Regions from separate parts of the Pseudomyxococcus hansupus genome, predicted to be linked through region 2. Evidence: riboswitches for the same ligand, from Rfam matches in the RefSeq annotation. Region 2 holds a riboswitch; the other holds the start of a gene.
The links. Region 2 has a riboswitch for cobalamin ahead of A176_RS01505 (hypothetical protein). Riboswitches for the same ligand answer to the same signal wherever they lie in the genome.
Positions count from the first base shown of each region.

Region 1: another riboswitch for cobalamin. It lies ahead of A176_RS02465 (aminotransferase family protein); the one in region 2 lies ahead of A176_RS01505 (hypothetical protein).

Region 1 covers NZ_CP012109.1:596,974-603,947, forward strand. The annotation lists gene A176_RS02460 (aldehyde dehydrogenase family protein) at 1-1,079, opposite strand, end outside; gene A176_RS02465 (aminotransferase family protein) at 1,076-2,440, opposite strand; cobalamin riboswitch at 2,706-2,920, opposite strand; gene A176_RS02470 (DUF1501 domain-containing protein) at 3,292-4,371, shown strand; gene A176_RS02475 (hypothetical protein) at 4,574-5,398, shown strand; gene A176_RS02480 (hypothetical protein) at 5,572-6,974, shown strand, end outside.
Region 2 covers NZ_CP012109.1:356,999-363,972, forward strand. The annotation lists gene A176_RS01485 (TonB-dependent receptor plug domain-containing protein) at 1-12, shown strand, start outside; gene A176_RS01490 (MXAN_6577-like cysteine-rich protein) at 1-1,600, shown strand, start outside; gene A176_RS01495 (ABC transporter substrate-binding protein) at 1,615-2,520, shown strand; gene A176_RS01500 (FecCD family ABC transporter permease) at 2,517-3,602, shown strand; cobalamin riboswitch at 3,623-3,834, shown strand; gene A176_RS01505 (hypothetical protein) at 3,980-5,362, shown strand; gene A176_RS01510 (hypothetical protein) at 5,359-6,123, shown strand; gene A176_RS01515 (QcrA and Rieske domain-containing protein) at 6,168-6,659, shown strand; gene A176_RS01520 (FHA domain-containing protein) at 6,803-6,974, shown strand, end outside.

The sequences.
Region 1 (6,974 bases), 240 kb from region 2:
TTGATGACGGGGCCGGTGAAGACGGAGGCGAGCGACGGGTCTCCCACCGCCGCGGACCGGGCCTTGCTCGCCAGTCCTTCCGTGAAGTCGTTCAGCAGGGACTCATGCACGTAGATGCGGGACAGCGCGCTGCACTTCTGGCCCGACAGCCCGAAGGCGGAGCGGAAGCACCCCTCGATGGCGGCCTCCAGGTCCGCGTCGCGGCAGACGATGGCCGGGTTCTTCCCGCCCAGCTCCAGGAAGCACGGCCGCACGCGGCCCGTGGACAGCTCGCGGTGGATGTCCATGCCCACGGCCTTGCTGCCGGTGAACGAGACGCCGTCCACGCCCGGGTGACGCACCAGCGCGGCGCCCAGCGACTCGCCTTCGCCGTGCACCACCTGGAAGACGCCGGGCGGCAGGCCCGCGTCGGTGAGCGCCTGGTGCAGGCCCTCGGCGCACCACGGGGCGTCTTCACTGGGCTTGAGGATGACGGTGTTGCCACCCAGCAGCGCGCCGCCGCTCATGCCCGCGGCGAGCGCCAGCGGGAAGTTGAAGGGCGAGATGACGGCGAACACTCCGTAGGGCCGCAGGACGCTGCGCGTGTCCTCGTTCGGGGACAGTCGCGCCATGGGCCGAGAGAAGCCCTCCGCCTGCTCCAGTTGGCTGGCGTAGTAGCGCAGCAGGTCCGCGGACTCCTCCACGTCTCCGAGCGACTCCAGGCGGCTCTTGCCCACCTCCAGCGTCATCCGTGCGGACAGCTCCAGGCTCCGCGCGGAGATGAGGTCCGCGGCAGCGCGGAGGATGCGCACGCGCTCCTGCCAGGGCGTGGCGCCCCAGGCGCGCTGGGCTTCGCGGGCCACGCGCACCACCCGGTCCAGCTCGCTGACGGGCGTGCGGTGGAACGTGGCGAGCAGCTCGTCCGGCTTCGCCGGGTTGCGGCTCTCCAGCAGGTCGCCGCTCCGGAACGCCTCCCCCGCAATCCATGAAGGAAGCGCCGCGCCCAGCGAGCCGCGCACGGTGTCGAGTGCTTCGTCGAACCGCGCGTGCAGCTCGGACATGTCGGCATCCAGCACCGAGTAGGTGATGCGGAAACTCATGGCTCCCTCCGGAAGTAGTGGTTGATGCCTTGCGCGAGCGTGTCGACGAGCACGTCGACCTCGGCCTCGGTGATGACCAGCGGGGGCCCGAGCATCAGCAGGTCCCCGTTCGTTCCATCCGCGTGGCCGGTGTTGGACCAGAGGACGAGGCCGCGCTCGAACAGCTCGGCCAGCAGGCCCTCCACCACCTTGCGTGCGCGGGGGAAGGGCCGCCGGGTGGGGAGGTCCTCCACGAACTCGATGCCCGCCATCAGGCCCACGCCCTGCACCGAGCCCACGTGGGGCAGGGACAGCAGCGCCTCGCGCAGCCGCCGCTGGAGGTGCTCACCCACGCGCGCCGCATGCGCCACCAGGTCGTGCCGCTCGTAGTAGTCCAGCACCGCGAGCCCGGCCGCCGTCATCGCGGGGGCCTGGAGATACGTCTGCGCGTGCATGAAGCCGCCCGAGCCGAGCCGCATCTCCTCCAGGTGTGTCTGCTTCACGAGCAGCGCGCTCAGGGGCGCATAGCCCCCGCTGATGCCCTTGCCGAGCACGAGCACGTCCGGGGTGAAGTCGAACAGCACACTGGCGAAGAAGCGACCGGTGCGGCCGCAGCCGCACATGACCTCATCGGCGATGGTGAGGATTCCGTACTCACGGCACAGCGCGCTCACGCGCTCGAAGTAGCCGGGCGGCGGCGGCGAGGCGCCGGCCGAGGAGCCAATCACGGGCTCCGCGATGAAGGCGGCGATGGTGTCCGGCCCCTCGCGCTGGAGCGTCTCCTCCAACAGCCGGACGTAGTGCTCCGCGCCGTCGCGCGCGTAGTCCTCCAGGCCGGAGCGGTACGGGTAGGGCGCGGGCGTGGTGACGACCTCCGCCAGCATGGGGCCGAAGAACGTCTTGTAGTGAGGCCGCCCGGACAGCGAGAGGGCATACAGCGTGTTGCCGTGATAGCCGGGCACGCGCGCGATGACCTTCGTGCGCTGCGTCTGCCCGCGCTCCACCCAGAGCTGGCGGACGAACTTCACCGCGGCCTCCACGGCCTCGGAGCCCGAGCCCAGGAAGGCGGCGCGGTCCAGCCCTGGCGGCGCGAGCGCGCACAGGCGTGACGCGAGCTGCTCCGTCACCTCGGTGGTGAAGTGCGTGCCGTTGACGTACGCGACGCGGAGGAGCTGCTCGTGGATGCGGTCCACCACCTCGCGGTTGCCGTGGCCCACGCTGGCGACGAGCGCGCCGGCGGAGGCGTCCAGGTAGCGCTTGCCGCTCGCGTCGAAGAGGTGGACGCCCTGTCCGTGCGTCACCACGGGGAAGTCGCGCGCGAGGTTGCGCAGCAGGACATTCCCGTCGGGGTAGCGCACCGCCTGTCGGCCTTCGTCCCGCATCGTCCGTCCTCCACGCAGCGCGGACGACCGAGGTCGCCCGACAGGGCTCCCGCGTGGAAGAAGGGCTGTCACGGTGCGCGCGCGTCAGCGCACACCAGGCTCGTGAAGAGCCCACGGACCGACCTTCGCCCCCACGGGCGACTGGAGGCACGAATGGAAAGGGGTCGGAAAAGCCGAGGCGCGCGAGGACTCGTCGAGTCGTCAGCACTGCTCGGACCTTCCGGCCGTCCCACGCGGCTCCAGGTCGAAACCGTCCGTGGATTTCTCCCACGGGCGGATGCGGGCAGGTCTTCGGACTCGTGAGCGTGTCGGCCAGGGGCCGGCTTCCTACTGCTCGTCGCTTCCCAGCTCCCAGGGGGAACCAGTGCGTGTGACGAGGTTCGTTCTCACTTACCGCTGCGGGGCAGTCCCGGATTCACACCGGGTTCCCTATTAAGCCTGGGCCAACGTGGCTCAGGCACCAGCACGGGGCGGTTTGTACTGTCGGGCTTCTTGGACTGTCAAGGCGCGTGGACTCGCCGCGAGGGAAGGACGACAGCGGGGCCGTGCGAATTAACCTCTGTCGCGGTCAGGTGTTTCACCCCCGAAGACGGCGCGTTCATGGGCTGCAACTTTCATCGCGATGCCGGTGTTGGAGGCCAGGATGATGACCGTGGGTGGGATACTTCCTTCGGCTTCCTGGAGCTGCTGACGCCATGACCGCACCGTTGACTCGCCGTCACTTGCTGCGCGCTCTGGGAATGACGGGCGCGGGGCTCGCCTTGGCCCCGGGCTCTTGGAGTCGCGCGTTCGCGGCCAGTGTGCAGCCTCCCGCGCGTCGCACATTGGTGACTGTCTTCCTGCGCGGAGGCGTGGATGGTCTCTCCCTGGTGCCGCCGGTGGAGGATGCGGCCTACCACCGGGCGCGTCCCACGCTGGCACTCCAGGCAAGGGGGCCGGGCGCCGCGTTGAAATTGTCGGGGCCCTTCGGGCTGCACCCGAGACTCGAAGCGTTGATGCCGCTATGGCGTGAAGGCCAGCTCGCGGTGCTGCATGGCGTGGGGCTTCCGGAGCCGGTGCGCTCCCACTTCGATGCGCAGGACTTCGTGGAGTCTGGGACGCCGGGGCGCAAGTCGACGCCGGATGGTTGGCTCAACCGCGCGTTGGACGAGGCTGACGGCGCCGCGCTGCGCGCCGTGGCGTTGCAGCCCACGTTGCCTCGGGCGTTGTTCGGTGACGCGGGCGCGGTGGCCATGGGGCGCTTGGAGGAGTTTCGTCTGCGGGGCGGGCGCCGGGAGGAGGAGGCAGCGCAAGGCTTCAACGCGCTCTATGCCGGTGCGGTGGATGAGGCGCTGCGCATGACAGGGCAGGGCGCCTTCGATGCGATGTCCCTGCTGGATGAGGACCGGCTCGCGAAGCTGTCCTCGCGCTCACAGGTCGACTATCCGAAGGGCCCACTGGGGGCGCGGCTGCGTGACATCGCGCGGCTCATCCACGGTGAGGTGGGCCTGGAGGTGGCCGCCACGGAGCTGGGGGGCTGGGATACCCACGCCGCCCAGGGCGTGGCGACAGGCACCTTCGCCAATCGCTGTCAGGAACTCGGCGGCGCGCTGGCAGCTTTCGCGCGGGACCTGGGACCTCGGCTGGAGCAGGTCACGGTGGTGGTGCTCACCGAGTTCGGCCGCACGGTGAGAGAGAATGGCAGCCGTGGCACGGACCACGGCGTGGGCAGCGCGATGCTCGTCCTGGGCGGTGGCGTGAAGGGTGGCAAGGTCTACGGACGTTTCGAATCCTTGGAGCCGGACCGTTTGCAGGACGGGCGAGACGTGCCCGCCTGGACGGACGTGCGCGCACCGCTGGCGGAAGTCCTGAGCGCCTGTCGGCCCGGTGTGTCACTGGCCAAGGTGTTTCCAGGTTTCACGCCACGGTCATCGCTGGGGCTGTTCGGTTAGCGGGTTCGCGATGAGGTGAGTCATTTCCCCTCCAGATGTGCAGGTGGCGCTGGCGTGACACGCGGGCCGTTCTGTTGCGCGTCGGAGAGGCCACCCGTATGCTCGTTCACTCGGAGTCGTGGCGGCTGGGGTGTATCGCGTCGTGGCCGCCCGAGGGGGAATCGTGAATGGCTTTACACGGTGGCTGGGGTTGCTTCCCGTCATGGCTTTGCTGGCCTGCGTGGAAGACCGCTCGGCGCCGGCGAGTTCGTTGGTGACGCGGTTTCCGGCGGAACAGCCGCTCAAGCTTCAGCCCTCGCAAGAGGGCGCGTTCGTCGTCCAGGCGATGAACGAAGACGCGTTTGCGGTGGATGACGTCGAGGTCATGTTCCTCGAACTGGATGATGACCGTTTTGAATTGTTGGAGGCGCAGGATTCCGGCCCGGTGGTCCGGACCACGGCCGTTGATGAGGGAACCGGACTGCGAGGCGCCGCGCGACTGCGCTTCCGAGTGAAGCCGGATGCTCCATATGGCGTCGCGCAGCTCGCCGCTTCACTTGTCCGGCCGGAGCATGGCGGAGCGACAGATGCCGCCACGGCCAGCAGCCTGGCCCAGGTCTCGGTGGAGATCGTCCCCGACATCTTGAAGGTCCGGCTCACGCCCCATCCGGTGGAGCCCCTCGTCTTGAAGGTCGGCGCGACTGAGAAACAGTACGTCTATGTGCAGGCCGTGGATGACCAGGGCCAGCCCATCGACAAGCTGGAAATCTACGCGGAGGTCTTTGGCGGTGTGGATTCGCCCGTGGCACTGATGGATGGCGATACAGCGCACGCCCGTTCCACGCGGACCACGGACGTCGACATCGTCATGGGGATGGTAACGGTCGGCGTCGTCCGGTGGGAGGTCCGCCTGAAGGGGGCTGTGACGACGCCCACCACGGCGCAGGTGCGGTTTGGACTGGTGGGAGGCGGAGGGGCAGGCGCCGAGTCGCGGACAGGCAAGTTCGACATCCAGATTGTTCCCGCCGACGCGGAGCCCGCGCGATGAGCACGCTCCGCATGATTTCGCGCAGGTTGGCGAGGTTGTTACCCACGGCGCTGTTGTTCCTTTCGACTGGCGCCGGGGCATCGGAGACGCCGGCTGATGGGACGCTGGGGCCGGCGCTCTGCAAGTTGTTCGAGAGTGGTACTCGGGGATACACCCTACGGTGCCCCAAGCGCGTGGACCCCTACCGAGGTGAGAACACGCGGCTTCATGCCACGTACAAGATTGACGGTGGTGAGCCCAAGCAGGCCGAGGTCTTTGGCGACGCGACTTCGTGGATGGTGCACATCTCCCATCGCGTGAATCCTGGGGATGAGGTTCGGGTCGGGCTCACCTACTACTTCACTCCGACTGAAGCCGTGAAGCAGGCGCTCCGGGAAGAGCTTCGGAAGTTCGACCTGTCGCTGGTGGAGAAGATCGAGCAGGCACTGGTTCTCCATAAGAGTCGGTGGAAGGAGCAGTTCTCCATCGACCCAGCGGAGGGCCCCTTCGAGCTGCTCAAATCCTCCCGCCTGCGAGACGATACTCCAACCATCCCAGCCCTGTTGGCGGAGGTGGGGTTCAAGCAGGACGCCTCCACTCGGCGGTGGGCTCCGACGGACGTGACGTTGAGCCGTCTCAACCTGAGGGCCATGCAGGAGGCGACGTCAGGTGTGCTCGACTCAGAGGAGTTCGAGCTTGCCGAGGGCGGCTCCCGTCATTGTCTGGAGCTGCTTGAAGAGGGAACACTGGGCACCACCCCTCGAGGGCTCATCGATACGGCCACACGTTGTCTGGTCAAGGCCGAGTCGCTGGCCCCTCCACCCGAGGGCGCCGCGCCGAAGACCGCGTGCAAGGACCTCTTCAGTGTCCCGCTCTCGAAGATGAAAGCGCAGGGATGGCCCGCCTCGGGCAAGGCCATTGAGGATGTGCTCAAGGACTTGGGCGACGCTCAGTCCAACGGCGTGAACCAAAAGTGTGAAGAGAAGACGCTGACGGGACTGAGCTCCTCCGGACATCTGCTGGTGCTGGCTCGCCATCAGGCAGCCCTTGCCCCAGCGGAGGCCGCGCATCGCGAACGCGTGGAGCGGATGGCTGCGGTCATCGTGGTCACCGATGAGTGGGCGGATGGCAAGGAGGACATCTTGAAGGCCGAGGCAGCGCGGCGGGGGTACTCGTTGTCGTCCGGCGCCGTCTATCTCACGAGGATGGATGACCTCGTCTATCCTATCGCGGTCTCTGTATGTCCTTTTGACTGTCTCAGGGGCGACGAGCAGTTCTGGCATGGGGGCCTCCAGCGAGATCGGATTCTTCGCTCCCTTTCCGTGGAGATTGGCGTCGCGGCGTTGACCGCGGACAACCATGGTGATGCGCGACGGAAGGGGGGGCCGGGATTCCTCCTGGGGGCGAGTTGGCAGGTGCTCGCGCCCTTCAAGCTCAGTGGCGGGACGCTGTTCTTCGAGAACCAAGAGAACCGAGGATGGCAGTTCGACGGCTTCGTGGGCGTGACGCTGGATGCGGCGAAGGCCGTCGAGATGATGGGGATTCTGGGTGTGACGGTCCCCGTGCAGCTCACGAACACCGGGTCCCGGTCTGTTCC
Region 2 (6,974 bases):
CCTGTCCCCTGAGTCGTTCCTTCCCACGCTGTTGCTGGCGGCCACCGCGGCGCTGTTCTTCACCGGATGCCCGGAGGAAGGCGCGGTGTGCACCTCGGGCCTCTCCGTCTGCGGTGAGGCTTGCGTGGACCTGCGCGGCGACGCCGCGAACTGTGGCGCCTGTGGCACGACCTGTGGCGACGGGCAGACGTGTGAGGCCGGTGCCTGCGGGTGTCGTCCCGGGACGGAGTCGTGCGGTGGCGCCTGTGTGGCCACGGCGAACGACGTCGCGAACTGTGGTGCGTGTGGCAACGCCTGTGACGCCGGGCTCGTGTGTGAATCGGGCGTGTGCCGCGAAGGGTGCTCCGAGGGGAGCCTGCGCTGCGGCGACTCCTGCGTGGACGTCCGCTCGGACGTGCTCAACTGCGGCGCCTGCGGCACCGTGTGCCCGGACGTGCAGTCGTGCCACGAGGGCCGCTGTGGCTACGACGTGGTGGCGGCCTGCTACACGAACGGGCAGCTCGTGGGCATCCAGGCGGGGACGGACCGGCTCGGGCCTCGCCGTCAGTTCGGCTCGGGCGTGCAGACGCTCGCTTCGTGGGACGGTTACGTGCTCGCGGCGGATGCGACCGCGTCCAAGCTGCTCCAGGCGTCCGCCGGCGCGCTGGGCACGGTGGTGGAAGAGGGCTCCCTGGGCGGCGTGGCGGGCTCGCCCAACGACATCCTGGTGGATCCGCCCTATGTCTACGTCGTGGACTCGGTGAACAACACCTTGCAGGTGCTCAAGCGGGAAGGCCCCACGCAGGGCGCGGGCCTGGGGCTGCGCACCGTGACGCAGGTGAACCTGGGGGCGAACACCAGTCCGCAGGCGCTCGCGAAGTGGGGCACCACGCTGTATGTCCCCTTGTTCGGCACGGGCGGGTCCATGTTCCAGTTCGGCAATGCCGTGGCCCGCGTGGACATCTCCAACCCCGAACAGCCGCGCAAGGTGGACACGATTTCCCTCACCGGCCTGGACCTGAAGCCCTTCGACGGGGGCACGGTGTTGCCGTTGCCGTACTCCGTCGCGGCGACCTCCACGGGCGTCTACGTGGCCCTCACCAACCTGAACCCCTACAACGGCTACCGGCCCAACGGCCCGGGCATGCTCGCGAAAATCAACCCGGCGGATGGGAGCGTGAGCGCCATCGACCTGGGGGCGACGGACTGCCTCAACGCGGGCTACGTGGAGGCGGTGGGTGACCAGCTCGTGGTGGCGTGTCTCGGGGAGTCCGAATACGACGAGGCCAACGGCCACAGCGCCAGCTCGGTGCGCGCCACGGGGCTGGTGCTGGTGAAGGATGACGCGCCCGTGGCCGCGTATGCGCTCCGGGTGGGCTGCGAGCCCGGGACGCCGGGGTGCCACATCTCCGTGGCCAGCCGCTTCGCCGTGTCGGAAGGCGCGGTGTATCTGGCGGACACGAACGCGGGCCGCGTCTTCGTGGTGGCGGTCGAGGACGGGCGGTTGGTGGAGCGGCGCGGCTTCTCCTCACCGCAGGCCGTGGGCCCCGCGCTGGAGGCGTGCCCGGTGGACCCCCGCCGGCCCGTGTCCAACGCCATTGACGTGACCGCCCTGAACTGAGGATGAGCGCACCCATGCCGATGACCACCATGACTTCCCGCTCGCGCTCCGGCGTCCCCGTGCTGCTCGTCGCGGTGCTGTGTTTGTTCGCTGGACCCGTGGAGGCGGCGGAGCAGGCCACCAGTTCGAGCCTTCGGACGTTGGGGCCGCCCGCGCCGGCCAAGGTCCGGCGGGTGGTGACGCTGGCGCCTTCGTTGTCGGAGATGGTGCTGGCGCTGGGCGCCGGGGGCACGCTGGTGGGCGTGTCCCGCTTCGACGAGGCGAAGGCGGTGGCGAAGCTGCCGCGCGTGGGCGGTTTCACGGACCCCTCGGTCGAGGCGGTGGTGGCGCTCAAGCCGGACCTGCTCCTGGTGCAGCCCGGACCGGGCAATCAGCGACCGGTGGAGAAGATGGCGGAGCTGGGCGTGCCCGTGCTGCTCCTTCCGTTGCACTCCGTGCAGGACGTCCTCGCGGCCCTCCGCGCGGTGGGGCAGGCGCTCGGCAAGCAGACGGAAGCCGACGCCATCGTGTCTGGCATCGAGGCGACGCGCGCGCGCATCCGTGAGGCGGCGAAGAAGCTGCCCGCGCCGCGCGTGTTGTTCGTCTATGGCTTCGAGCCGCTCGTGGTGGCGGGGCCCGGCTCCTTCGCGGACGAGCTGCTGCGGGACGCGGGCGGCATCAACGTGGCCGCGGACGCGGGCTCCGCGTATCCGGTGTACTCGGTGGAGCGCGTGGTGCGTGCCCGGGCCACCGTCGTGGTGGACGCGGCGGACGTGGACGTGGGCAAGGACAAGCTGCGGGCACTGCCTGGGGTGTCCGGCGCGCGCTGGGTGGACCTGCCATCGCTGGCGCTGCTGCAACCAGGGCCGTCGCTGGGCCAGGGGTTGGAGGAGCTCTTCCGGCTGCTGCACCCGGAGGGAGCGGGGAAGGGCGCGCCGTGAGCGAGCCCGCTGCATCGCGACGGACACACGGCGGCGCGGGAGGGTTTCGGGCCTCGCGGGCGGCGATGTTGTTCGGAGGGTTCTTCGTGCTGGCGGTGGGCTGTCTGGCCGTGGCGATGCGCTTCGGCGAGCAGTCCATCTCCCTGGCCGCCGCGTTGACGGAGCCGGACTCCACCGACGCCGTCATCTTCTGGTCGCTGCGGCTTCCGCGAGCGCTCCTGGGCGCCATCGTGGGCGCGGGGCTGGCGGCGTCGGGCGCGACGCTTCAGGGGCTCTTGCGCAATCCGCTCGCGGATCCGTTCGTGCTCGGTGTGTCCGGCGGCGCCGCGCTGGGCGCGACGTTGGCGCTGGCGGTGGGGCTCGCCACCGTGGGCGAGGTGGCGCCCGGCTTGGGAGGCGCCATGGCCCGGCTCTCAGCGCCCGCGCTGTGCTCCTTCCTGGGCGCGGGGGCGGCCATCCTCTTCGTCCTGTCCGCCAGCCGGGGGCCCGCGTCGCGCGCGCCCTACGCGGCGCTGCTCACGGGCGTGGTGTTCAACGCGTTCGCATCCGCGGCCATCACCTTGGTGAAGACGCTGTCCGACCCCGACCGGCTGGGAGAAATCCTGTACTGGCTCGCGGGCGCGCTGGGCTACGAGCGCGGCGCCACGCTGGTGCTCTCCGCGCTGCTCCAGGCCGTCGCGATTGGCGTCATGTGGGCCCTCTCCGCACGGTTGAACCTGTTGTCGTTGGGCGACGATGACGCGGCGTCCCTGGGCGTGCCGGTGGCGGCGACCCGCCGGTGGTTGCTCCTGGCCTCCAGCGCGAGCGTCGCGGGCGCGGTGGCGCTGACGGGCTTGATTGGCTTTGTGGGCCTCATCGTGCCGCACCTCCTGCGGCTGGCGTTTGGCCCGGACCAGCGCCTGCTGGTGCCGTTGTCCGCGCTGGGGGGCGCGGCTTTCCTCGTGCTGTCGGACTTGCTGGCGCGGCTGGCTTTCCCCCTCTTTGGCGCCGAGCCTCCCGTGGGCGTCGTCACCGCGCTGCTCGGGGGACCGTTGTTCCTCGCGCTGCTGCGGCGGCGTGTGCGCCTGGGTACCAGTCATTGACAATGGCTTGCACCCGCCATATCCCCGCCGGCGTCCTCGGTGTCGCCGTGATTCCACGGCGACTCAAGGGAACCCGGTGTGAATCCGGGACTGCCCCGCAGCGGTGAGCAGGAACGAAAGCCGTCACGAAAAGCACTGGCCCTGGGTGGGCTGGGAAGCGACGGCGAGTAGGTGGGTGCCCTGGGCACCCGCGCCTGCGAGTCCGAAAACCTGCCGAAGACCCGTGCCTTGCGCACGGACATCACCGAGGCCTCCGAGGGGAGGCGGCGGGGGCGGTGTCATCCGGCGTGCGTGTGGTGCGCCCGGGCTCTGCCTTCGGCCGTGTCCTCCTGGAAGCCCATCTGCCCGTGGGGGCGGAAGAGGGAGTGAGGACACCGATGAAGTACGCCGATGTGAAGCGTGTGGGCGCCCGCTCGAAGTCCCTGATGTTCGCCACGGCCAGCCTCGTGCTGGCGGTCGCCACCACGGGCTGCGGCTCCGAGTGCGTGGACGCCTTCGACTGCCGCAGTGAGAACGGCGCCGCGCCTGAGGGCCAGCAGTGGTCGTGCGTCGCGGAGAAGTGTGAGACGCGGCCCATCCAGCAGGTCCCGGAGGAGGACGCGGGCACGGAGCCCGAGCCGGATTCCGGCACGGAGCCGGAGCCCGACGCGGGCACGGAGCCGGATGCGGGTACCGAGCCGGACGCGGGCACGGAGCCGGACGCGGGCACCGAGCCTGAGCCTGACGCGGGCACGGGGCTCCCGTGCGAGGTGGCGACCCACGACCCCGTGCTCGGTACGCTTCAGCTCGGGGCGAGCTTCGTGGCGGCTGGCTCCGCGGCGCTTCCGGAAGACGTGCTCGCGCTCGCGACGTCGCCGGGTCCCGTCTACACGGTCTACGCGGTGCGTGGCAGCAGCATGGGTGTCGACCTCGGCATGTTCTCGCTGGGCATCTGGCCCGAGTTGCAGACGGACGGCACGAAGCTCTTCGACGTCGTCTCCCCCGCGGACCGCGCAGGCACGGCGACGGTGTTCTCGAACGGCTACCTGGTGAATGACGGCCAGCGCCTCTTCGCGGGCTACACCACGTCCGCGACGGGCGCGCCGGGTTCGGTGGCGATGTACGACCTCGCCACTCCCGCATCGTCTTCCTACCTCTCGTCGCAGGCCAACTACAGCGCGGCGTCCTTCGTCTCGGGCGCGACCCGCATGGTGCTCGTCAACGGCTTCTCGCTGGAGTCCACGACGGACGGCATGGGCATCTATGGCCTGGTGACTTCCGAGGAGCCTTTCCAGACGGCGCGGTTGGCGCAGTTCCCGGCGGGCGAGGCGGGGGCCAGCGGCTTCACCGCGGTGGCCGACAACGGCATCGCCTTCCTGGGCTACTCCAGCAGCGTGGACTACTCCAACAAGGGCCGCGTGGTGGCGCCCGTGGTGCTGACGGCGGCGCTGAGCAGCGGCACGCCCGTCGACCTGGGGACGCAGCCGGAGGTTGTCGTGGGCAGTGACTTCAACGCGACCTCTGGCTTCGGCAACGGTGTCGTCGTCAAGCGCGGTGGTTACGACGAGAACTGGGCCTTCGTCTCGACCGACGTGTCGCGCTACGCCCTGTCCCTGGGCGGCGAGCCGTCCGAGGTCGCCATTGGCGAGCGGACGCCGGTGCTGACGTTCGCGGACCAGTGCACCTCCGTGAAGCAGTTGTCCAACATGGGCCCTGACCTGCTGGTGGCCATCGAGGACAAGAACGGCCAGCGGCTGGTGCGCATCCAGGAGGCGCAGTGAGCCGTCGTCTCGGCCAGCGCTTCCCTTGGGGCACGGCGCTCGCCGTGCTCCTAGGCACCGCTGCCTGCGGTGACGGGGCCTCCATCGTCGACGAGGACGCGGGCACGGACCCGGTGCAAGACGACGCCGGTCAGCCGGATGGCTCCACGACGTTGGAGCCCGACGCCGGACTGAAGCCCGCGGACCCGTACGCCGACGAGGTCGTCTCCTTCACCCCCGGCCCCAGCGCGGGTTTCGGGCAGGACCGCTTCCCGGACGTCGTGCTCGGACCTCCCTCGGGATTGGGAGCGGACACCGGCTCGCTGGATGTGCTCTCACTGGGCCGTGGCGGCAGCATCGTCCTGCGCTTCACCGACATCGCCGTGGTGGATGGGCCGGGCGTGGACCTGCTCGTGTTCGAGAACCCCTTCCACATCGCGGGCGGACCGAACGTGTATTCGGAGAGGGGCATCGTCTCCGTGAGCGACGACGGCGTCACCTGGTTCGCGTTCCCGTGCGCAACCACTGACGCGGCGGGCGGCTATCCGGGGTGCGCGGGCGTCGCCCCCGTCTTCGCCAATCCGGCCAACGGCATCAGCGCCACGGATCCGGCGGTGGCGGGCGGTGACGGCTTCGACCTGGCGACGGTGGGCCTGAGCCGCGCGCGGTACGTGCGCATCGTCGACGCGGGGAACAACCGCTACGGCGGTACGTCCGGGGGCTTCGACCTGGACGCCGTCGCGGTGGTGAACGGCGTGTCCCTGGGAAGCGCCACCCCGTGAAAGGGCTCCCGCCACGGCCATGTCCCCTGTCGCTGAAGGGGGAGGTGGACCGCCGCGCCGCGCTCCGAACGCTGCTCGAGGGCACCTGTGCCTTGGCGGTGCTCGGGACGGGGTGCGGCGACGGGTGGCGGGAAGCCATCGTGCTCGACCCTCCCGACGCGGGAGGGCCGGGCGCGTCGTGTGATGACGCCCCGGTCCCTGGTGGGCCCGAGGACGGCTGGGTGGAAGTTCCCCTGGCGGACCATCCGGCGCTCCAGGTCCCTGGAGGCGCCGCGGCGGTGCGCATCCCCCAGGCGCTGCTGGACGTGGTCATCGTCCACACGTCACAGGGCTGTTACGCCGCGCTGTGGCGCATCTGCACGCACGGTGACTGCGCCGTGGATTGGGTGCCCGAGGACAGGGTGATGGAGTGCCCCTGCCATGGCTCCCGCTTCAGCCAGGACGGGCAGGTGCTGAATGGCCCCGCGACGCGTCCGCTCGCCACCTTCCAGGTGGTGCGGCGGGGAGCGTCCCTGTTCCTCCGCCGCCCGCGCTGAGCGAGCGTTCCGGGTTCGTTCATACCGCCGGTGAAATGACGCGGTGCGGGGGGCCCTCCAAGCGCCGGGTGGCCGCCAACCCGTACTGAGTCGCAGTCTCCTTCTCTCAACGCGCGGGAGACTCGTGTAAGGTCCGGCATTCGATGTGGCAGATCATCATCAACGGGCCCGGCTACTTCGATACGTCGTACGATCTGCCTGAGGGCGTGACGAGCCTCGGCCGTGCGGACGAGAACGACATCGTCCTGGGCGGCGACCTCGTGTCGCGCCGTCATGCACGGCTGTACGTCGACGGCGACGTGCTGCGAATCGAAG